Regions from separate parts of the Enterobacter sp. Li2LvB3 genome, predicted to be linked through region 3. Evidence: predicted binding sites of a transcription regulator. Region 3 holds the regulator's gene; each other region holds the start of a gene.
The links. Region 3 encodes PurR, which represses purine synthesis genes. Its sites were predicted from a motif close to CANGCAAACGTTTGCNTG; they were not measured.
Positions count from the first base shown of each region.

Region 1: cvpA (colicin V production protein) is a predicted target of PurR. The motif match lies at 2,162-2,179, and genes of this name have one in related genera.
Region 2: carA (glutamine-hydrolyzing carbamoyl-phosphate synthase small subunit) is a predicted target of PurR. The motif match lies at 2,064-2,081, and genes of this name have one in related genera.

Region 1 covers NZ_JBSICG010000006.1:169,834-177,085, reverse strand. Annotated here, with positions in the region: gene purF (amidophosphoribosyltransferase) at 1-1,437, opposite strand, end outside; gene cvpA (colicin V production protein) at 1,618-2,106, opposite strand; gene dedD (cell division protein DedD) at 2,294-2,995, opposite strand; gene folC (bifunctional tetrahydrofolate synthase/dihydrofolate synthase) at 2,985-4,253, opposite strand; gene accD (acetyl-CoA carboxylase, carboxyltransferase subunit beta) at 4,323-5,228, opposite strand; gene ACS603_RS07415 (DedA family protein) at 5,383-6,042, opposite strand; gene truA (tRNA pseudouridine(38-40) synthase TruA) at 6,070-6,882, opposite strand; gene ACS603_RS07405 (aspartate-semialdehyde dehydrogenase) at 6,882-7,252, opposite strand, start outside.
Region 2 covers NZ_JBSICG010000008.1:40,468-47,719, forward strand. Annotated here, with positions in the region: gene ispH (4-hydroxy-3-methylbut-2-enyl diphosphate reductase) at 1-818, shown strand, start outside; gene dapB (4-hydroxy-tetrahydrodipicolinate reductase) at 1,024-1,845, shown strand; gene carA (glutamine-hydrolyzing carbamoyl-phosphate synthase small subunit) at 2,300-3,448, shown strand; gene carB (carbamoyl-phosphate synthase large subunit) at 3,467-6,691, shown strand; gene ACS603_RS08585 (YgdI/YgdR family lipoprotein) at 6,831-7,064, shown strand; gene ACS603_RS08590 (NanQ anomerase/TabA/YiaL family protein) at 7,101-7,252, opposite strand, start outside.
Region 3 covers NZ_JBSICG010000003.1:105,086-112,337, forward strand. Annotated here, with positions in the region: gene cfa (cyclopropane fatty acyl phospholipid synthase) at 1-1,096, opposite strand, end outside; gene punC (purine nucleoside transporter PunC) at 1,398-2,597, opposite strand; gene punR (DNA-binding transcriptional activator PunR) at 2,712-3,623, shown strand; gene purR (HTH-type transcriptional repressor PurR) at 3,640-4,665, opposite strand; gene cydH (cytochrome bd-I oxidase subunit CydH) at 4,963-5,052, shown strand; gene ACS603_RS03515 (MFS transporter) at 5,218-6,384, shown strand; gene sodB (superoxide dismutase [Fe]) at 6,421-7,002, opposite strand; gene ACS603_RS03525 (C40 family peptidase) at 7,124-7,252, opposite strand, start outside.

The DNA.
Region 1 (7,252 bases), on a different contig from region 3:
AAGGTAGTCGAGATACTGCTGGTCAACGTCTTTAGTTACGTAGATACCGTTGAATACGGAGCATTCGAACTGCTGAATATCCGGGTTCTCGGCGCGTACGGCGTCGATCAGATCGGTCAGGTCCTGGAAGATCAGGCCGTCGGCACCGATTATCTGGCGAATTTCGTCCACTTCGCGACCGTGAGCAATCAGCTCATTGGCGGTTGGCATATCGATGCCATACACGTTCGGGAAGCGGATTTCCGGTGCTGCAGAGGCCAGATACACTTTCTTCGCACCAGCTTCACGCGCCATCTCGATAATCTGCTCAGACGTCGTACCACGCACGATGGAGTCATCCACCAGCAGCACGTTCTTGTCGCGGAACTCAGCACGGTTGGCGTTCAGCTTACGGCGCACCGATTTACGGCGCAGCTGCTGGCCCGGCATGATAAAGGTACGGCCAACGTAACGGTTTTTCACAAAACCCTGACGGTATGGCTTATCCAGAATGCGGGCGATTTCCAGTGCGATATCGCAGGAAGTTTCCGGGATTGGGATAACCACGTCGATATCAAGATCGTCCCACTCGCGGGCAATCTTCTCACCCAGTTTGGTGCCCATGTTCACGCGTGCGCTGTACACAGAAATCTTATCGATGAAGGAGTCAGGACGGGCGAAATAGACGTATTCGAACAGGCATGGGTTGCTGACCGGGTTGTCGGCACACTGACGGGTAAACAGCTGGCCCTTCTCAGTGATGTAAACCGCTTCGCCTGGTGCGACGTCGCGCAGGAACTCAAAGCCCAGGGTATCCAGCGCCACGCTTTCAGAGGCAACCATATATTCAGTACGGCCATCGCCAAGATCGCGCTTGCCGAGCACCAGCGGACGGATACCGTTTGGATCGCGGAAGGCAACCATTCCGTGACCGATAATCATCGCCACACAGGCATACGCGCCACGGATCTGGCGGTTAGTCGCGGCAACGGCGGCAAAGATGTTGTCTGCTTCCAGCGGATAATGGCGGAAGTTATCCAGCTCACTGGCGAAGATATTGAGCAGGATTTCAGAATCAGAAGTCGTGTTAATGTGGCGACGTTTCTCTTCGAACAGCTTTTTACGCAGCTCATGGGCGTTGGTCAGGTTGCCATTGTGGGCAAGCGTGATGCCGTATGGAGAGTTAACGTAGAAAGGCTGAGCCTCAGAGGCGCTGGAACTGCCAGCAGTAGGATAACGAACGTGACCAATCCCCATATTACCTTGCAGGCGCTGCATATGCCGGGCTTCAAACACATCGTTTACCAGGCCGTTTGCTTTACGTAAACGGAAGCAGTTGTTTGCATCAATGGTGATGATGCCTGCTGCATCCTGTCCACGGTGCTGAAGCACCGATAATGCGTCATAAATAGACTGGTTTACCGGCATGAAACCGGCGATACCGACAATACCGCACATTCGTCTTTTCCTCGTTAAGAGTTTGGTTTAGTAGGCGTAATTGTCGCAGACAGTTTGAACACGGACAGCGCGCAACAACCGGAGCGTACACGTAGTACGCGAGGATTGTGAGCACTGCCCTGGTTCAAAATGGCAAGTAAAATAGCCTAATAAACCAAACTCTAAGCCACATCTCAGAGCTTATGCCCTGGGCAAGAAACTCGACGAGCTTTGCAGATAGTCAAAGAACCATCTGATGATGAAGCTGAACTCTGGAATGAGCTGCGACTTCTGCCAGTCTTCACTTTTTGAGAACCCGGTAAAGGTATCAAGGAAGAACAGTATCGCAGCTACAATCAGCACGCCACGCAACGCCCCGAAACAGATCCCGAGCACCCTGTCCGTTCCTGACAGACCGGTTTTCTCGACCAGCTGACCTATCACGTAATTCACGATAGCGCCGACTAACAGCGTCGCGATAAACAATACCGCGATGGCGATTCCATTTCGGACCAGTTCATCTTCAAAGCCCGTGAACCAGACAGACAGGTAAGTGTAGTAATGACTGGCAACAAAGAAAGCACAACCCCATGTCACCAGCGATAACGCTTCACGTACAAAGCCACGGATCAGGCTAACCAGACAGGAAAAACCAATCACCGCAATGATGGCGTAATCAATCCAGACCATATGTGTCCCACGATTAAACGCCCTGTCATCCAGTTCGGGGCGAATTCTAACAGAAAAAGAAAACGTTTGCGTAGGGATTTCCTTCCCGCGCGTAAATAAAAAAGGCGCTGAAAAAATGTTCAACGCCACAGGCTTTTTACGTCTCTGCGGACGTATGTTTCCCTCACCCCAGGGGGAGAGAGGAAGATCAGTTCGCGCTGTAATTCATCACCACACCGCTCAGACCAGAGATTTGCTTCAGTTCGCCAAGCGATCCTTTCAGCTTATCTTTAGATGCTTCCGGCCCCACGAGAATACGGGTGATTTTACCCTGTACAGGCGTGGAAGGTGAAGTGTAAACCCGATAACCCGCACTGCGCAGTTTACCCACTACCTCATTGACTTTATCGGCATTTTTTAGCGCACCGAGCTGCACAACGTAGGCTTTACCGGTTGGGGCAGCATCCTGCTGAGCCGGTTTTGCCGGAGGCGGTGTTTCTGACGCAGCCGCAAGCTGATCGGTGGTTTTATCACGCTGCGGTTTTGGCTGTGGTTTCTCGACAGGTTTCGGTTTTTCAACAGGCTTAGGCTGCTCAACCGGAACAGGCACAGGATCGATTTCACTGTTGGTGTTCACTGCCAGACGAGAAGGATCGAGCGACGGTGCCGCAGCATCCCCTGCCCGCACCTCTTCAGCCGCACCTTCCGGGGGCTGAGCAGGCAGAGCCTGAGTGGCAGCAGGAGACATATCAGGCTCGTCACGGTCGCCCGGTTTAGGGACCAGCGGGATTGCCGCGAATTCGTCCTGATAATGCTTTTTCTGCCCGTCGAGCAAACCGGGGAGAATAATCACCCCCAGCGCAACAAGCACAATGGTTCCTGTTAAACGGTTCTGAAACTTACTCGCCACCGGTTCTCCCCGCGTCCATCACTTCCATGACATGTGCTACGGTGTGGAACGACCCACACACCAGCACGGTATCTTCTGGGTTAGCATCTGCCATCGCAGCTTCCCAGGCCAGCGCCACGCTTTTATAGATTTCGCCTTTGCCGAGATGTTCCATCAACTGTTCGGCAGTGGCGCCACGTGGCCCCTCCAGTGGAGCACAATACCAGCAATCGACCACAGTCTCCATGCAGGCCAGCGTGCCAGCGATATCTTTATCATGAAGCATACCGATAACCGCCAGGACGCGCCCGGTTTTTGGTAACGATTTAAGACGTCCGGCAAGATATGCTGCCGCATGAGGGTTATGCGCCACATCCAGGATCACGCGCGGTGACTCACTGACAATCTGGAAACGCCCGGGCAGAACCGCATTCCGGATGCCATCGCGAATCGCCTGTTCACTAACGTTCAGTCCACTGGCACGCAGCGCTGCCAGTGCGGTTGCCGCATTCGGCTGCGGCACCTGCGGCAGCGGCAGGTTTTCCAGCGCACCCTGAGCATCGCTGAAACGCCAGCCGTTTTCCTGCACCTCGTACTGCCAGTCAACCCCGCGACGCAGTAGCACAGCGCCCTTCTCTTTCGCAACGTCAGCAATGGTGTGCGGCATATCCGGCTCGCCTACTACAGCAGGCCTGTTAGCGCGGAAAATACCGGCTTTCTCGCGGCCAATGCTTTCCCTGTCCGGCCCCAGCCAGTCGGTATGATCCAGGGCAATACTGGTCACCACGGAGACATCAGCATCCACCATATTGGTGGCATCAAGACGCCCGCCCAGGCCAACTTCCAGAATCACGACATCAAGCTGTGCCTGCTTAAACAGCCACAATGCAGAGAGCGTACCGTATTCAAAATAAGTTAATGAGATCTCACCGCGCGCGGCTTCGATTTCGGCAAAGGAGGCGGTATGGGCAGATTCCGGCAATTCGCTGTTCTGTACGCGCACACGCTCGGTATAACGCACCAGATGCGGAGAGCTGTAAACGCCAACCTTAAAGCCCGCGGCCATCAGTATCGATTCCAGCGTGCGGCAGGTGGTACCTTTACCGTTAGTGCCCGCAACAGTAAACACGAAAGGTGCCGGTTTTAACACGTCCAGACGCGCGGCGACCTGGCTTACGCGCTCAAGCCCCATATCAATAGTTTTACTGTGCAGGTTTTCCAGATAAGAAAGCCACGCGGCCAGGGGCGACGTGGCTTGGGGAATGCTGTTATTTTCCATGATGCCCGGTTGTCATTAACGATTAGAAAGAAAAAGGGCAGCGCCAACCGGCCCTGCCCTTTTCAGTTATCAGGCTTCGGGTTCCTGATCCGGTACGACCACGCCTTCGCGCGGCTCATCCGGGTTAGGCGCTGGCAGATTCATCAGCTTCGCCAGAATGCTTGCCAGTTTCAGGCGCATTTCCGGGCGGCGAACGATCATGTCGATAGCGCCTTTCTCGATAAGGAATTCACTGCGCTGGAATCCAGGCGGCAGTTTTTCACGTACGGTTTGTTCGATAACGCGAGGGCCCGCAAAGCCGATCAGCGCTTTTGGCTCAGCGATGTTCAGATCGCCCAGCATCGCGAAGCTTGCAGAGACACCACCCATGGTTGGGTCGGTCAGTACAGAAATGTACGGCAGACCGCGTTCCTGCATTTTCGCCAGCGCAGCAGAGGTTTTCGCCATCTGCATCAGGGACATCAGCGCTTCCTGCATACGTGCGCCACCAGAGGCGGAGAAGCAGATCAGCGGGCAGTTGTCTTCCAGCGCCTGCTCTACAGCACGAACGAAACGCGCCCCCACTACGGAGCCCATTGAGCCACCCATAAAGGAGAACTCAAACGCTGCGGCAACAACCGGCATCTCGTGCAGAGTGCCTTTCATCACGATCAGCGCGTCTTTCTCGCCAGTCTCTTTCTGAGCAGAGGCCAGACGATCTTTGTATTTTTTGGAATCGCGGAACTTCAGCACGTCTTTCGGCTCGAGTTCGCTACCCAGTTCTACCAGAGAACCTTCGTCCAGCAGACTATGCACGCGGTTACGCGCCGACATGCGCATGTGGTGGTCACACTTAGGACACACCTCAAGATTGCGTTCCAGCTCCGCGCGGTACAGAACCTGGCCGCAGCTATCACACTTCGTCCATACCCCTTCTGGAATACTCGCTTTACGAGTCGGGGTTATGTTGCTTTTAATTCGTTCAATCCAGCTCATTGATAACCTTTCTGCCTGAACCTGGTCGGATGCCAGTTTTGCTATAAGAGGCGAATAATGCCATTTTTGCCTCCAACAGACCATGAATGTTGCACATTAAAACATAACAGCCCGAAACTTTGGATAAAAAAGTGGTCGAACCGCCGATGTGCATTTACTTCGCTTGTTTTGCCGCCGCGCGTCTGTGGCGAATAATTTCGATAACGCCTGGCAGGATTGAGAGCACAATAATGGCTACAATCAGCAACTTAAGGTTTTCCTGCACCACCGGAAGGTCACCAAACAGGTAACCTGCGTAGGTAAACAGCAGTACCCACAGCAGTGCACCAACAACGTTGTACGCCGCAAAGTGACGATAGGACATATGGCCCATTCCTGCCACAAAGGGGGCAAAAGTACGAACAATTGGCACAAATCGCGCAAGGATAATAGTTTTGCCGCCATGACGTTCGTAGAACGCGTGCGTTTTGTCTAAGTAGCTACGGCGGAAAATCTTCGAGTCAGGGTTGCTGAATAATCGCTCACCGAACACCCGACCAATGGTGTAGTTGAGGGCATCACCCACAATCGCTGCGACAACCATCAGCGCCACCATCATATGTACATTCAGATCATTCGTTGGCAGCGCCGATAACGCCCCGGCAACGAACAGCAGCGAATCTCCCGGCAGGAAAGGTGTAACTACCAAGCCGGTTTCACAGAACAGGATCAGGAACAGAATGGCATATACCCACACGCCATATTGTGCGACCAGCTCCGCCAGGTGAACATCGATATGCAGAATGAAATCAATCAGAAAACGTATTAAGTCCATATTATCTAAGCCTTAATTGCACCTTGTTTAGTCCGCTAAAAATAGCGGGCCCATTGGCGGTTTAGGAAGGTCAAACCGTTCCGGATAATCGACTGATACCAGATACAGCCCTTCAGCTTTCGCCGTTGCTGCCGCAAGCGTTCTGTCCTTAACTGCCAGCAGTTCTGCAATCCAGCTCTCCGGCTGGTGTCCGGCGCCCACTTCCATCAGGCTGCCAACAATATTCCTGACCATATGATGTACAAAGGCATTGGCTTTGATATCTACCACCACATATGCGCCATAACGACTGACGTTAATGTGCATGACGTTACGCCACGGCGTACGGGACTGACACTGCACCGCACGGAACGACGTAAAGTCATTTTCTCCTAACAAAGACTGCGCCGCACGGTGCATACGTTCTGCATCCAGCGGTTCATAAAAATGGGTCACGCCCTGGCTTAACACCGCAGGACGCAGGCGCTGGTTATAGATGACATAGCGGTAGCGGCGTGCGGTGGCGCTGAAGCGCGCATGAAAATCATCCGGCACAGCTTTCACCCAACGAACCGCAATGTCTCCAGGTAAATTCGCATTTACGCCCAGCGTCCATGCGGCGTCTTTACGTTCAGCGGTGGTTTCGAAATGAACCACCTGCCCGGTGCCGTGGACACCGGCATCCGTGCGGCCAGCGCACAGGACGTTGATCGGCTCATTCGCCACCTGAGAGAGCGCTTTTTCCAGCTTTTCCTGGACGCTGCGCACTTCATTCTGACGCTGCCAGCCATAGTATTTACTGCCATCGTATTCGATACCGAGGGCAATTTTATGAACTGGCTTTTGTTCCACTTCCGACATTAGTACAGGTACTCCTGCACCAGTTTTTCAGCAATTTTTACCGCCATCAGCGCGCCGCCAAAGCGCACGTTATCGGCAACGGACCAGAACTGAACTTGCTCCGGCATCCCGTAGTCGTTACGCACACAGCCAACGGAAAGGTGTGCGCTACCGGTGGCATCGCCAACCTGGGTCGGGAATTCGCTCTCTTCAGACAGCGCGATATCGTCACCACGACCAAACGCATCGCGCGCTTCTTCCGCCGCCAGCGGGCGCAGTGCTTCAAAACTCACCATCTGCGCATGACCATAGAAAACAGGTGACTGCACCACGTTTGCGGAGATCATCAGGCCATCGTCCTGCATAATTTTGCGGGTTTCATCAACGATAC
Region 2 (7,252 bases), on a different contig from region 3:
TGGTGGATAGCCTGCGCGAGCGTGGCGCTATCTTTATTGAACAGATCAGTGAAGTGCCGGACGGCGCGATCCTGATTTTCTCTGCGCATGGGGTGTCTCAGGCGGTACGTAACGAAGCGAAAAGCCGTGATTTAACCGTCTTCGATGCCACTTGTCCGTTAGTGACGAAAGTGCATATGGAAGTGGCACGCGCCAGCCGTCGCGGTGAAGAGTCGATCCTGATTGGCCATGCAGGCCATCCGGAAGTCGAAGGCACCATGGGGCAGTACAGCAACCCGGAAGGGGGCATGTACCTGGTCGAATCACCGGAAGATGTGTTTACCCTGGACGTGAAAAACGAAGCCCGTCTGTCGTTTATGACTCAGACTACGCTCTCTGTGGATGACACCTCTGATGTGATTGATGCGCTTCGTCAGCGTTTCCCGAAAATCGTTGGGCCGCGTAAAGATGATATCTGCTACGCCACCACTAACCGTCAGGAAGCCGTACGCGCCCTGGCTGAACAGGCGGATGTAGTGCTGGTTGTTGGCTCGAAGAACTCTTCTAACTCCAACCGTCTGGCTGAGCTTGCGCAGCGTATGGGGAAAGCGGCATTCCTGATTGATGATGCAACGGACATTCAGGAAGCGTGGGTTAAAAGCGCCGCCTGCGTCGGCGTCACTGCCGGGGCATCTGCACCGGATATTCTGGTTCAGAACGTGATTGCCCGCTTGCAGGAGCTGGGTGGTGGCGAAGCGATACCGCTGGAAGGACGCGAAGAGAACATCGTTTTCGAAGTCCCGAAAGAACTGCGTATCGATGCACGCGAAGTGGAATAATCCCTTTTCAGATAAAAGGCCAGCACCTCCTGTGCTGGCCTTTTTTTTTGCCAATCTTTTATCGTGATGACTTAATCATGTCTTTTACTGATATTTAAGTCGGTTTCACGTTAAATTCTAATTATCGGTGTTTTCAGTTGGCAGCCTTCACTCAGGCTGGTTAATCTGAAAACGGTTTACATCATTTTAACGTAAGAGAATAACTATGCATGATGCACAGATCCGTGTCGCTATTGCGGGCGCGGGTGGACGTATGGGTCGCCAGCTGATTCAGGCGGCACTACAGATGGATGGCGTGGCACTTGGCGCGGCGCTGGAGCGTGAAGGTTCATCGCTTCTGGGAACCGATGCCGGTGAGCTGGCAGGCGCAGGCAAGACGGGCGTTAGCGTACAGAGCAGCCTGGATGCCGTAAAAGATGACTTTGATGTGTTCATCGATTTCACGCGCCCGGAAGGGACGCTGAACCACCTGGCGTTTTGCCGCCAGCACGGTAAAGGCATGGTGATTGGTACCACCGGTTTTGATGATGCCGGTAAACAGGCCATCCAGGATGCGTCAAATGAGATTGCGATTGTCTTCGCCGCTAACTTCAGCGTGGGCGTAAACGTCATGCTGAAGCTGCTGGAGAAGGCCGCGAAAGTGATGGGTGACTACACCGACATTGAGATTGTCGAAGCTCACCACCGCTATAAAGTCGATGCGCCATCGGGCACGGCGCTGGCGATGGGCGAAGCGATTGCTCATGCACTGGATAAAGATTTGAAAGACTGCGCGGTGTATACCCGCGAAGGACACACCGGCGAACGTGTTCCGGGCACGATTGGTTTTGCAACCGTCCGTGCAGGCGACATCGTCGGCGAACATACAGCGATGTTCGCCGATATTGGCGAACGTGTGGAGATTACGCATAAAGCCTCCAGCCGTATGACCTTTGCAAATGGTGCCGTGCGTTCTGCTTTGTGGTTAAAAGGCAAGGATAATGGTCTTTTTGATATGAGAGATGTGCTCGATCTTAACAATTTGTAAGATTTATTACCCATCGTGATGTGGTTATTGCAGTCGTAATGTATTGATTGCATAGGGCAATAATTTATTGCCCTTTTATTTTATCTATCTTTCATATTTTTACTGTCAAAGCGCTTAAATATTGCAGTCTTCCTCTGGTTTTGTGTTGCGGTAATGTAAATTTTGACCATCTGGTCTACTTTTTATTGTGTCAGGACGCAGATTTCCATTAAACTTGCCGCGCAAGCGTTTTCCGATGTGATTTACTTGATCTTTTTGTCGCTTAAAGCACATTCCCGCCACCAGGCTTGCAAAAGAATAAACAAAATATCCGTTTTAAGTTGACTTTCACCCTCTGAATACCCAAAATGCCGCCGTTTGCCAAAAATCCGCTGGCAACACATTTGCATTGCTTCATGACGTGGTTATGAATTAATATGCAAATAAAGTGAGTGAATATTCTCTGGAGGGTGTTTTGATTAAGTCAGCGCTATTGGTTCTGGAAGACGGAACCCAGTTTATCGGTCGGGCCATAGGGGCAACGGGTTCGGCGGTTGGGGAAGTCGTTTTCAATACTTCAATGACCGGTTATCAAGAAATCCTCACTGATCCTTCCTATTCTCGCCAAATCGTTACTCTTACTTATCCTCATATCGGCAATGTCGGCACCAATGCTGCTGACGAAGAATCCTCTCAGGTACATGCGCAAGGCCTGGTCATTCGTGACCTGCCGCTGATTGCCAGCAACTTCCGCAATACTGAAGACCTCTCTTCTTACCTGAAACGCCATAACATCGTGGCGATTGCCGATATCGATACCCGTAAGTTAACGCGTCTGCTGCGCGAGAAGGGTGCACAGAACGGCTGCATCATCGCAGGTGATAACCTGGATGCGGCACTGGCGCTTGAAAAAGCGAAAGCCTTCCCGGGTCTGAACGGTATGGACCTGGCGAAAGAAGTGACGACAGCCGAAGCCTACAGCTGGACGCAGGGGAGCTGGATGCTGGAAGGCGACCTGCCGGAAGCGAAATCAGAAAGCGAGCTGCCGTTCCACGTTGTTGCATACGATTTCGGTGCCAAGCGCAATATCCTGCGCATGTTGGTTGACCGTGGCTGCCGCCTGACCGTGGTTCCGGCGAAAACCTCGGCTGAAGACGTGTTGAAGATGAACCCGGACGGTATCTTCCTCTCAAACGGCCCAGGTGACCCGGCGCCGTGCGATTACGCTATCGACGCGATTAAGTCCTTCCTGGAAACCGATATCCCGGTCTTCGGCATCTGCCTCGGCCATCAGTTGCTGGCACTGGCGAGCGGTGCGAACACCGTTAAGATGAAGTTCGGTCACCACGGTGGTAACCACCCGGTGAAAGATATCGACAACAACACCGTAATGATTACGGCGCAGAACCACGGCTTCGCGGTGGATGAGGCTTCCATGCCTGCCAGCCTTCGCGTAACGCACAAATCGCTGTTCGATGGCACCCTGCAAGGTATCCACCGTACCGATAAGCCTGCGTTTAGCTTCCAGGGTCACCCGGAAGCCAGCCCTGGCCCACACGATGCTGCGCCGCTGTTCGATCACTTCATCGAACTTATTGAGCTTTACCGTAAGACCGCTAAATAATCAGGAGCCGAGAAGACAATGCCAAAACGTACAGACATAAAAAGCATCCTGATCCTTGGCGCTGGCCCGATCGTTATCGGCCAGGCCTGTGAATTCGACTACTCCGGTGCGCAGGCGTGTAAAGCGCTGCGTGAAGAGGGCTACCGCGTCATTCTGGTGAACTCTAACCCGGCAACCATCATGACCGACCCGGAAATGGCTGATGCAACTTACATCGAGCCGATTCACTGGGAAGTGGTTCGCAAAATCATCGAAAAAGAGCGCCCGGATGCGGTGCTGCCAACGATGGGCGGCCAGACTGCACTGAACTGTGCGCTGGAGCTTGAGCGTCAGGGCGTGCTGGCAGAGTTTGGTGTGACCATGATTGGTGCCACCGCCGATGCGATTGATAAAGCAGAAGACCGTCGTCGCTTCGACGTGGCGATGAAAAAAATCGGCCTCGACACCGCGCGTTCCGGTATTGCACACAATATGGAAGAAGCGCTGGCTGTTGCGGCCGACGTAGGTTATCCGTGCATCATCCGTCCTTCCTTCACCATGGGCGGCACCGGCGGCGGTATCGCTTACAACCGTGAAGAGTTCGAAGAGATTTGCGAACGTGGTCTGGACCTCTCCCCAACCAAAGAGCTGCTGATTGATGAATCGCTGATTGGCTGGAAAGAGTACGAGATGGAAGTGGTGCGTGATAAAAACGACAACTGCATCATCGTCTGCTCCATCGAAAACTTCGATGCGATGGGTATTCACACCGGCGACTCTATCACGGTAGCGCCAGCCCAGACGCTGACCGATAAAGAGTATCAAATCATGCGTAACGCCTCGATGGCGGTACTGCGTGAAATCGGCGTTGAAACCGGTGGTTCTAACGTTCAGTTCTCGGTGAACCCGAAAACCGGCCGCCTGATTGTTATCGAAATGAACCCGCGTGTATCCCGTTCCTCAGCGCTGGCTTCAAAAGCAACCGGCTTCCCGATTGCCAAAATCGCCGCGAAACTGGCGGTGGGTTACACCCTCGACGAGCTGATGAACGACATCACCGGCGGCCGCACCCCTGCGTCCTTCGAACCGTCTATCGACTACGTTGTGACGAAAATCCCTCGCTTCAACTTCGAGAAATTTGCTGGCGCAAACGACCGTCTGACAACCCAGATGAAATCCGTGGGCGAAGTGATGGCAATTGGCCGCACCCAGCAGGAATCCATGCAGAAAGCGCTGCGTGGCCTGGAAGTGGGCGCGACCGGTTTTGACCCGAAAGTGAGCCTGGATGACCCGGAAGCGCTGACCAAAATTCGCCGCGAGCTGAAAGATGCAGGCGCAGAGCGTATCTGGTACATCGCCGATGCCTTCCGTGCTGGTCTGTCCGTAGATGGCGTGTTCAACCTGACCAACATCGACCGCTGGTTCCTGGTGCAGATTGAAGAGCTGGTTCGTCTGGAAGAGCAAGTGGCGGAGCTGGGCATCACCGGCCTTGACGCTGATTTCCTGCGCGTGCTGAAGCGTAAAGGCTTTGCCGATGCGCGTCTGGCAAAACTGGCGGGCGTACGCGAAGCGGAAATCCGCAAGCTGCGTGACCAGTACAACCTGCACCCGGTTTACAAACGTGTAGATACCTGTGCAGCAGAGTTTGCGACCGACACCGCGTACATGTACTCCACGTATGAAGATGAGTGCGAAGCGAACCCGTCTGTCGACCGCGACAAGATTATGGTACTGGGCGGCGGGCCAAACCGTATCGGCCAGGGCATCGAGTTCGATTACTGCTGCGTACACGCCTCTCTGGCGCTGCGTGAAGACGGTTACGAAACCATCATGGTTAACTGTAACCCAGAAACCGTATCGACTGACTACGACACTTCTGACCGTCTGTACTTTGAGCCGGTAACGCTGGAAGACGTGCTGGAAATCGTACGTATCGAGAAGCCGAAAGGCGTCATCGTGCAGTACGGCGGCCAGACCCCGCTGAAACTGGCGCGTGCGCTGGAAGCAGCCGGTGTACCGGTTATCGGGACAAGCCCGGATGCGATTGACCGTGCCGAAGACCGTGAGCGTTTCCAGCAGGCGGTTGACCGTCTGAAGCTGAAACAACCGGCAAACGCCACCGTCACCGCGATTGAGATGGCCGTTGAGAAGGCAAAAGATATCGGTTATCCGCTGGTGGTGCGTCCTTCCTACGTACTCGGTGGCCGCGCAATGGAAATCGTCTACGACGAAGCCGACCTGCGTCGCTACTTCCAGACTGCGGTAAGCGTCTCTAACGATGCGCCAGTGCTGCTCGACCGCTTCCTGGACGATGCTGTAGAAGTGGACGTGGACGCCATCTGCGACGGCGAAATGGTGCTGATTGGCGGCATCATGGAGCACATCGAACAGGCGGGCGTGCACTCCGGTGACTCTGCATGTTCTCTGCCAGCGTATACGCTGAGCCAGGAAATTCAGGACGTGATGCGCCAGCAGGTGCAGAAACTGGCCTTCGAGTTGCAGGTTCGTGGTCTGATGAACGTCCAGTTCGCTGTAAAAAACAACGAAGTGTACCTGATTGAAGTGAACCCGCGTGCGGCACGTACCGTACCGTTCGTCTCCAAAGCGACCGGCGTTCCGCTGGCGAAAGTGGCGGCGCGCGTGATGGCAGGCCAGACGCTGGCTCAGCAGGGCGTGACGAAAGAAATCATTCCACCGTACTACTCGGTGAAAGAAGTGGTACTGCCGTTCAACAAATTCCCGGGCGTTGACCCACTGTTAGGGCCAGAAATGCGCTCTACCGGGGAAGTGATGGGCGTGGGCCGCACCTTCGCAGAAGCGTTCGCGAAAGCGCAACTGGGCAGTAGCTCCACCATGAGAAAATCAGGCCGTGCGCTGCTCTCTGTGCGCGAAGGTGATAAAGAGCGCGTGGTTGACCTGGCCGCCAAGCTGCTGAAACAGGGCTTCGAGCTGGATGCAACCCACGGCACGGCGATTGTGCTGGGTGAAGCGGGTATCAATCCACGTCTGGTGAACAAGGTGCATGAAGGTCGTCCGCACATTCAGGACCGTATCAAGAATGGCGAATACACCTACATCATCAACACCACGGCGGGCCGCCAGGCGATTGAAGACTCTAAGCTGATTCGCCGCAGCGCGCTGCAATACAAGGTGCACTACGACACCACCCTGAACGGCGGTTTCGCAACAGCTATGGCGCTGAACGCGGATGCGACCGAGAAGGTGATTTCGGTGCAGGAAATGCACGCGCAGATTAACAAGTAAGTAAAAATGCCCGGCGGCATTCCGCGGCCGGGCATTATCCCCACCTTCAGAACCTTCTGGTTTTCCATCCTCTTTCAGTCAGTTAGCCTAAAATGGTTAGGTCGATAACGAAATCCAACTGAATGCAGGGGAAAACACCATGCAAAATAAATTACTTATCACTTCTGTCTTTGCTGCCGCAGCGCTGTTCACCGTCGCGGGCTGTTCCTCTAATCAGGCATTAAAAACCACCGATGGCAAAACCATCGTCACTGACGGGAAACCGCAGGTCGATGAAGATACCGGTATGGTGTCTTACAAAAATGCTGAAACCGGTAAAACGGAGCAGATTAATCGTGACCAGGTGAAATCGATGGATGAGCTGGATAACTGATTGATGACGCTGGCCCGTGAGGGCCAGCGTTGTGCTTTAGAGCAGGTCGTTATTGATTTTGACAACAATCTTGCGCAGCGGTGCGCCAGCATCAAGGGCACTCATCGGACGGTGTAACTCGCCCGGGAACAGGATAGCCAGCTCAAAAGGATGGAGATGGATCAGCGATTCACTGCTGATGTGTTCGC
Region 3 (7,252 bases):
ATAGCTGTATATCACGCGCCCTGAATGCACCCGCGCAGGCGTTCAGGTAATATATGAACATCCGTTTGAATCGTTCGGAATAGTTGTCGGCAATCTCTGGCCAGGCATCGAGAAAACGCGACTGCCATGCCATCAACGTGGTGTCGTAATCTGCGCCAAAGTTATGCCAGTCCTCCACAATAAAGTGGGGTTCGCTGGCGTTCGCTATCTGGCGAACCGACGGTAAACAGCCATTCGGAAAGATGTATTTATTGATCCATGGATCAACACTATGGTCGGTCTTTTTCGAACCAATGGTGTGAAGCAGGAAGATACCATCCGGTTTCAGATTACGGTCTGCTACCGAAAAATAGGTTCTGTAGTTTTTAGGCCCAACGTGCTCGAACATCCCGACAGAGACAATGCGGTCGAACTGATCGTGTAGCTCGCGGTAATCCTGGAGCAGAATATTGACGTCCAGGTCGTGACACCGCTCCTGCGCCATTTTCTGCTGTTCTGCAGAGATAGTCACACCTACCACGCTGACACCGTAGTTTTTCGCCATATAGTATGCAAGACCACCCCAGCCGCAGCCGATATCCAGCACGCGCATCCCCGGCTGTAACTGCAATTTCTCGCAGATCAGACGCAGTTTCGCCTGCTGGGCCTCTTCAAGCGTCGAGGCCTCTTTCCAGTAGGCACAAGAGTATTGCATGTAGGGATCAAGCATCCGGCTAAAGAGGTCATTACCCAGATCGTAATGCTCTTTACCCACGATCCATGCCCGTTTTTTGCTTTGCAGGTTGAACAAGCGGGCAGCAGCGACACGCAGGGTATCCTTCACATTACGGGGAAGCTGACTCTCCAGCCCGGCGCGTAAAACGCTTGAGAAAAAGATATCCAGCCGCTCGCATTCCCACCAGCCATCCATATAACTTTCACCCAGTCCTAACGATCCCTCTTGCAATACACGCTTGAAAAAATCGGGATGTTTGATTTGGGGATCGGATGGGGAAGGCCCGTTGATAGTGATGCCTGCACGACCCAATAGTTCAGTGACGATCCGGGACCAGTTGTCGTCCGGAACGCTGACTTCTTCTATACACGATGAACTCATAGCTTCTCCATCACCTTGCTGTGATCAGAACCTTCAAACAGCGTAGACGCTTTTTTTGGTTTGTGAGAAATCTCACGGTATTACGCCCCGTGAGGCTAGTATCCGACGTAGAACAGAGGAAGGGAGATAACCCTTGCCGAAAGGCCTTCCATGGTAAAACGGGAGCACTCCGGCTCCCGTTAACACTTAATATTTATCGTATTTAATCGAACCAAATTTAGTATAGGCCTCAAAATTTGGTGATTCAATAGAAAATTCTTAGCAACCTAATCACTGAAATGTAACATAATTGCTGGTGCGATTATGCGTGCGATGTTTCAGCCTGGGCTGCCGTATTATCCTCACGGTGTGCCGATGACTGCATCTGATAGCCGATGCCAGCAAGTGCAACGGTAACCAGCATCACGCTGGTGGTGGTGAGCAGTGGTGTTGCAATCAGTGCCGATACCACCAGGCTTGCCAGGAAGCACAGCCCCAGTTGCAGTGTGTTCTGCAAGGCTGCCGCACGGCCCGTTGCCTGTGGGAACGGCCGTAAAGCCTGCGCCACCACAATCGGGTAAATGGCACCGTTAGCAATTGCCATCACACAGAATGGAATCAGGATTTCCGCCAGACCAGCACCCGGAATAAAGCCGACGGCCCAGGTACCAATAACGCTTAAAGCGTACAGCGCCAGCAGCCAGGGTAACATCTGCTGCCCCTGCCATTTTTGCAGCGCCGCACGGCAACCGTAACCGCCCACCAGGAAGGCGATAGTCTGTGGAACATAGCTCAGGCCGATGGCCGCCGGGCTGTACCCCATATCGTGCAGAATAAAGGGTGAGCCGGTCAGCCATGCAAAGAAGCTGGCTGAACAGGCGGCGTAGATAAGCACGTTGCCGCGGTACGCTTTGGTGCGCAGCAAAGAGGTAAAGGTAATTGGCTTCGCTTCCGGATGTGTCTCTTTTTTATGCGCAGGTTTCAGGGCGAATGCGGGCAGCATCAGCACCAGAGTGATGGCAAACAGGGTGGCGAAAATCGCCTGCCAGTCGAAATGCGCCAGGATCCAACTGCCCAGCAGTGGTGCAAGCGCGGGAGAGAGGCCAACCAGCGGCATAATAGTGGCAAAAATTCGATTGGTCCGTGAAGCCGGATAGTAATCCGTCACCAGCGCCTGCCAGGTGACCGCTGCGGCACAAACGCCGACGGCCTGAACAAAACGCAGCACCAGTAACCAGGTTGCATCGCGTACCCACAACATCCCAAGACAGCCTACGGCAAAAATTGCCAGACCCAGTAACAGCACTGGTTTACGACCAAAACGGTCGGAGAGCGGCCCCCACAGCAGCTGTGCAAAGGCAAAACCGGCGAGGAACAAACTCAGGCTGGCGCTAATGGCCGCGGCAGGCGTTTGCAAATCTTCCTGCATTGCAGCGAATGCGGGTAAGTACATATCGGTAGCTAAAAAGCCCAGCACGCTTAAGCCGCCGAGCCAGACTAAAAAACCTTTCCTGGGTTGCATTGTTTTATTCTCCTTAAGGAGGCAGGGTACGTTGGCGCAGAGTGTAGGGAGTGCAAAGCGGCTTGTGAAACGCTAATATTTGGCGGGTGCATTCAAATTTTTTGCAGGCAGAAAATGTGGTCAGATTATTCTCTTGAAGTTGTGGATGCTGTCGCCCGTAACGGCAGCTTCAGCGGAGCCGCGCAGGAACTACACCGCGTCCCCTCGGCCATTAGCTACACGGTGCGTCAGCTTGAGGAGTGGCTGGCCGTTCCGCTGTTTGAACGCCGCCATCGCGACGTGGAGTTAACGCCTGCCGGGGCGTGGTTTTTGAAAGAAGGGCGTTCTGTTATCAAAAAAATGCAGATCACTCGTGAACAGTGTCAGCAGATTGCTAATGGCTGGCGAGGTCATCTTTCTATTGCGGTGGATAACATCGTAAAACCTGAACGTACCCGGCAGATGATTGTCGATTTTTATCGCCACTTCTCCGATGTCGAGCTGCGGGTATCGCAGGAAGTCTTTAACGGTGTCTGGGATGCGCTGGCAGATGGCAGGGCAGAGATGGCGATCGGCGCAACACAGGCCATACCCGTTGGGGGACGTTACGCATTTCGCGATATGGGAATGTTAAGCTGGAAATGCGTGGTGGCAAGCGATCACCCGCTGGCGGCAATGGCAGGGCCGTTAAGCGATGATACCCTGCGTAACTGGCCATCGCTGGTACTGGAAGATACGTCACGCTCGTTACCCAAGCGTGTGACCTGGCTTCTGGATAACCAGCGACGGGTGATTGCGCCCGACTGGGAATCCTCCGCGACCTGCCTTTCTGCCGGGTTGTGTGTGGCAATGGTGCCGGTCCATTTTGCCAGACCACGAATCGATGCCGGGGAGTGGGTTGCCCTTGAGCTTGAAAACCCATTCCCGGACGCGGCCTGTTGTCTGACCTGGCAGCAAAGTGACGTATCGCCCGCGATGGCCTGGCTGCTGGATTACCTGGGGGACAGTGAAACGCTGAACAGGGAGTGGTTACGGGAGCCAGATTAACTGGCTCCGTACACGATTAACGGCGGTAGTCGCGGAAAGGACCGTCCGCCACGGAGCGACGTTCGATAAGACGCGGGTGGACTTCAATTGACTGCGACTCTTCACGTTTGTTAACGATCCTGTCCATCAGCATGTTGAAGGCTGTTTCACCCAGAGAATCTTTCGGCTGATGAATAGTGGTCAGCGCCGGGGTGAAGAAACGCGCGTTGCGCACGTTGTCATACCCGATCACAGAAATATCCTGCGGTACGCGCAAACCCAGCTCATCGGCAGCACAAAGCGCACCCATCGCCATAATATCGCCACCGCAGAAGACAGCAGTCGGACGATGCGGTTGGGAGACTATTTGCTGCATTGCGCGGTAACCGGATTCAGGCTCAAAGTCACCCTGAACAATCCAGTTTTCTGGAACGGTGATCAGTGCTTCTTCCATGGCTTTCATAAATCCGGCCAGACGGCCTGCACCGGTGTTACGCTCCAGTGGACCTGGAATCACGCCAATCTCGCGGTGACCCCGTTCTACCAGATAACGACCGGCCATGTAACCGCCTTCAAAGGCGTTATCGATTACTGAGTCAGTAAAATCGGCGTGCGCTTCACCCCAGTCCATCACCACCATTGGGATGTGACGGTACTCTTCCAGCATGGAGAGCACAGAATCCGGGTATTCGGAACACATGACCAGCAGGCCATCCACGCGTTTTTGCGCCATCATTGACAGATAAGCGCGCTGTTTCTCATGGTTGTTCCACGCGTTACCCAGGATCAGGGTATAGCCTTTCTGGAAGCAGTTTTTCTCGACCGCCTCGATTATCTCTGCGAAATATGCAGCTTCGCTGCTGGTGGCCAGCAAACCAATGGATTTGGTGTGATTAACTTTAAGGCTACGTGCGACCGCGCTTGGCGAATAGTGCAGTTCTTTGATCGCCGCCCAGACGGCATTACGCGTCTCTTCCGCTACAAAACGGGTTTTGTTAATTACATGTGATACGGTTGTAGTGGAAACGTTTGCGCGTTTTGCCACGTCTTTAATTGTTGCCATTAAATGTCACTCCAGACCATATCCTAAGCTCCTGAAAAACTTGAAGGTAAACGTTTGCCTTCTCTCACCCTTATCACGCAATCTGGAATTGCGACACGCCGGGAAAACGACACAGGACGTCAGGAGGGGGTCAATGGCCGGTACGCTAATAAATTTAGCGTGGAATTTTGTCCTATCTTGATGAAAAGGGGAAGAGCAAAAGTGGATATCAGTTTAAATCCAGGAAGATTTTTGACGTAAACTGTGTAAAAATGAGCAAGCTCACTTTTCGTAAGGTGATTAAAAGGAGAAAAATTGATGAGTACCGATCTTAAGTTTTCGCTGACGACCACCGTTATCGTGCTGGCACTGATTGTTGCAGCTGGTCTGACGGCTGTATTGCACTGATTTACGCGGGGGGAGAGTTCTCTCCCTCCACATTCCTCGCTGATTGTTACTTCTCCGGCAATAATCTTTTGCCAAATTGTTAACTTCTCATTTTTTGTGATTGGTGTCATGCTTTTTGCTTCTTTGTTCTGTGTCGCGGTACGACACGGCATCCGGAGTTGACTCATGAAAATCAATTATCCTCTGCTGGCCCTGGCGATTGGCGCTTTTGGGATTGGCACCACCGAATTTTCCCCGATGGGGTTATTGCCTGTTATCGCCCGGGGTGTAGACGTCTCTATCCCGGCGGCCGGTATGCTGATTAGCGCCTACGCGATTGGCGTGATGGTAGGGGCACCGTTAATGACGTTGCTGCTTTCACACCGTGCGCGCCGTAATGCGCTGATTTTCCTGATGGCTATTTTTACCCTGGGGAATGTGCTTTCCGCGCTTTCACCGGATTACACGACGCTGATGTTGTCACGTATCCTGACCAGCCTTAACCACGGTGCCTTCTTCGGACTGGGCTCGGTGGTTGCAGCAAGCGTTGTACCTAAACATAAGCAGGCCAGCGCCGTGGCAACCATGTTTATGGGTCTGACCATTGCCAACATCGGCGGTGTACCTGCGGCCACGTGGCTGGGTGAAGCGATCGGCTGGCGTATGTCGTTCCTGGCAACCGCTGCACTGGGCGTGATTGCTATGGTCGCACTGTTCTTCTCGTTGCCAAAAGGCAGCGCAGGCGAACGCCCTGATGTACGCAAAGAGCTGTCCGTGCTGGTTCGTCCTCAGGTATTGTCTGCGCTGCTGACCACCGTGCTGGGGGCTGGGGCGATGTTCACGCTCTATACCTATATTTCGCCCGTGCTGCACGACATTACTCATGTCACGCCGGTCTTTATTACCGCGATGCTGGTGCTGATTGGCGTAGGGTTCTCTATCGGTAACTACCTGGGCGGTAAGCTGGCAGACCGTTCCGTGAGTGGCACGCTGAAAGGCTTCTTAACGCTGCTAATTGTCATCATGGTGGCCATTCCGTGGCTGGCGCGTAACGAATTTGGCGCAGCCATTGCGATGGTGGTATGGGGTGCGGCGACCTTTGCCGTGGTTCCGCCGTTGCAGATGCGGGTAATGCGTGTGGCGCATGAAGCGCCAGGACTCTCTTCATCCGTGAATATTGGTGCGTTTAACCTGGGTAATGCACTGGGCGCTGCGGCCGGTGGTGCAGTGATTTCGGGTGGCCTGGGGTACAGCTTTGTGCCGGTAATGGGGGCGATTATTGCGGCTCTGGGGTTACTGCTGGTACTGATGTCGGGTCGTAAACAGCCAGAAACGGCCTGCGCGGCTGAATAATCATAACGCAGAAGGGCGAACCCTTCTGCGTGTCTCTTACGCTGCGAGGTTCTTCGCAACAAATTCCCAGTTAACCAGCGCCCAGAAATGCTCCAGGTAGTTCGGGCGTGCGTTACGGTAATCGATGTAGTAAGCATGTTCCCACACATCGACGGTCATCAGCGGGGTTGCGCTGGTGGTCAGCGGTGTACCCGCGTTGGATGTTGATACGATAGCCAGTTTGCCATCGGCTTCTTTCACAAGCCAGGTCCAGCCAGATCCAAAGTTTTTAATTGCTGCGTCAGTGAATTTCGCTTTGAAATCAGCAAAGCTGCCGAACGCGGCATTGATGGCTGCGGCCAGTTCACCGGTGGGTTCTCCGCCTGCATTAGGTGCCAGGCAGTGCCAGTAAAACGTGTGGTTCCAGACCTGAGCGGCGTTGTTAAACACGCCACCTTCTGAGCTACGCACGATCTCTTCCAGCGTTTTGCCTTCAAAGTCAGTGCCTTTGATCAGGTTGTTCAGGTTGGTGACATACGTCTGGTGATGTTTGCCGTAGTGATATTCCAGGGTTTCCACGGAAATGTGTGGAGCCAGGGCGTCTTTTGCATACGGTAGTGCAGGTAATTCGAACGACATTGCTTCTCTCCTTATTATTTTTACGTTGCCAATAACCATAAAGACAACAGGGATAGAGTAGCAAATTGAAAGGGTATGCAAAAGAGGAACTTACCCCGCCGCAGACGCGGCAGGGCAAGGATTAACGGATGGTTTTCGGGGTCATCACACGGCGTGCACCAACGTAGTGGCGTACCCAGTAATCTTCGCTCAGAGAGGTGATTTGGATGTCCTGGCCGCTACGTGGCGACTGGATGAATTTCCCGTTGCC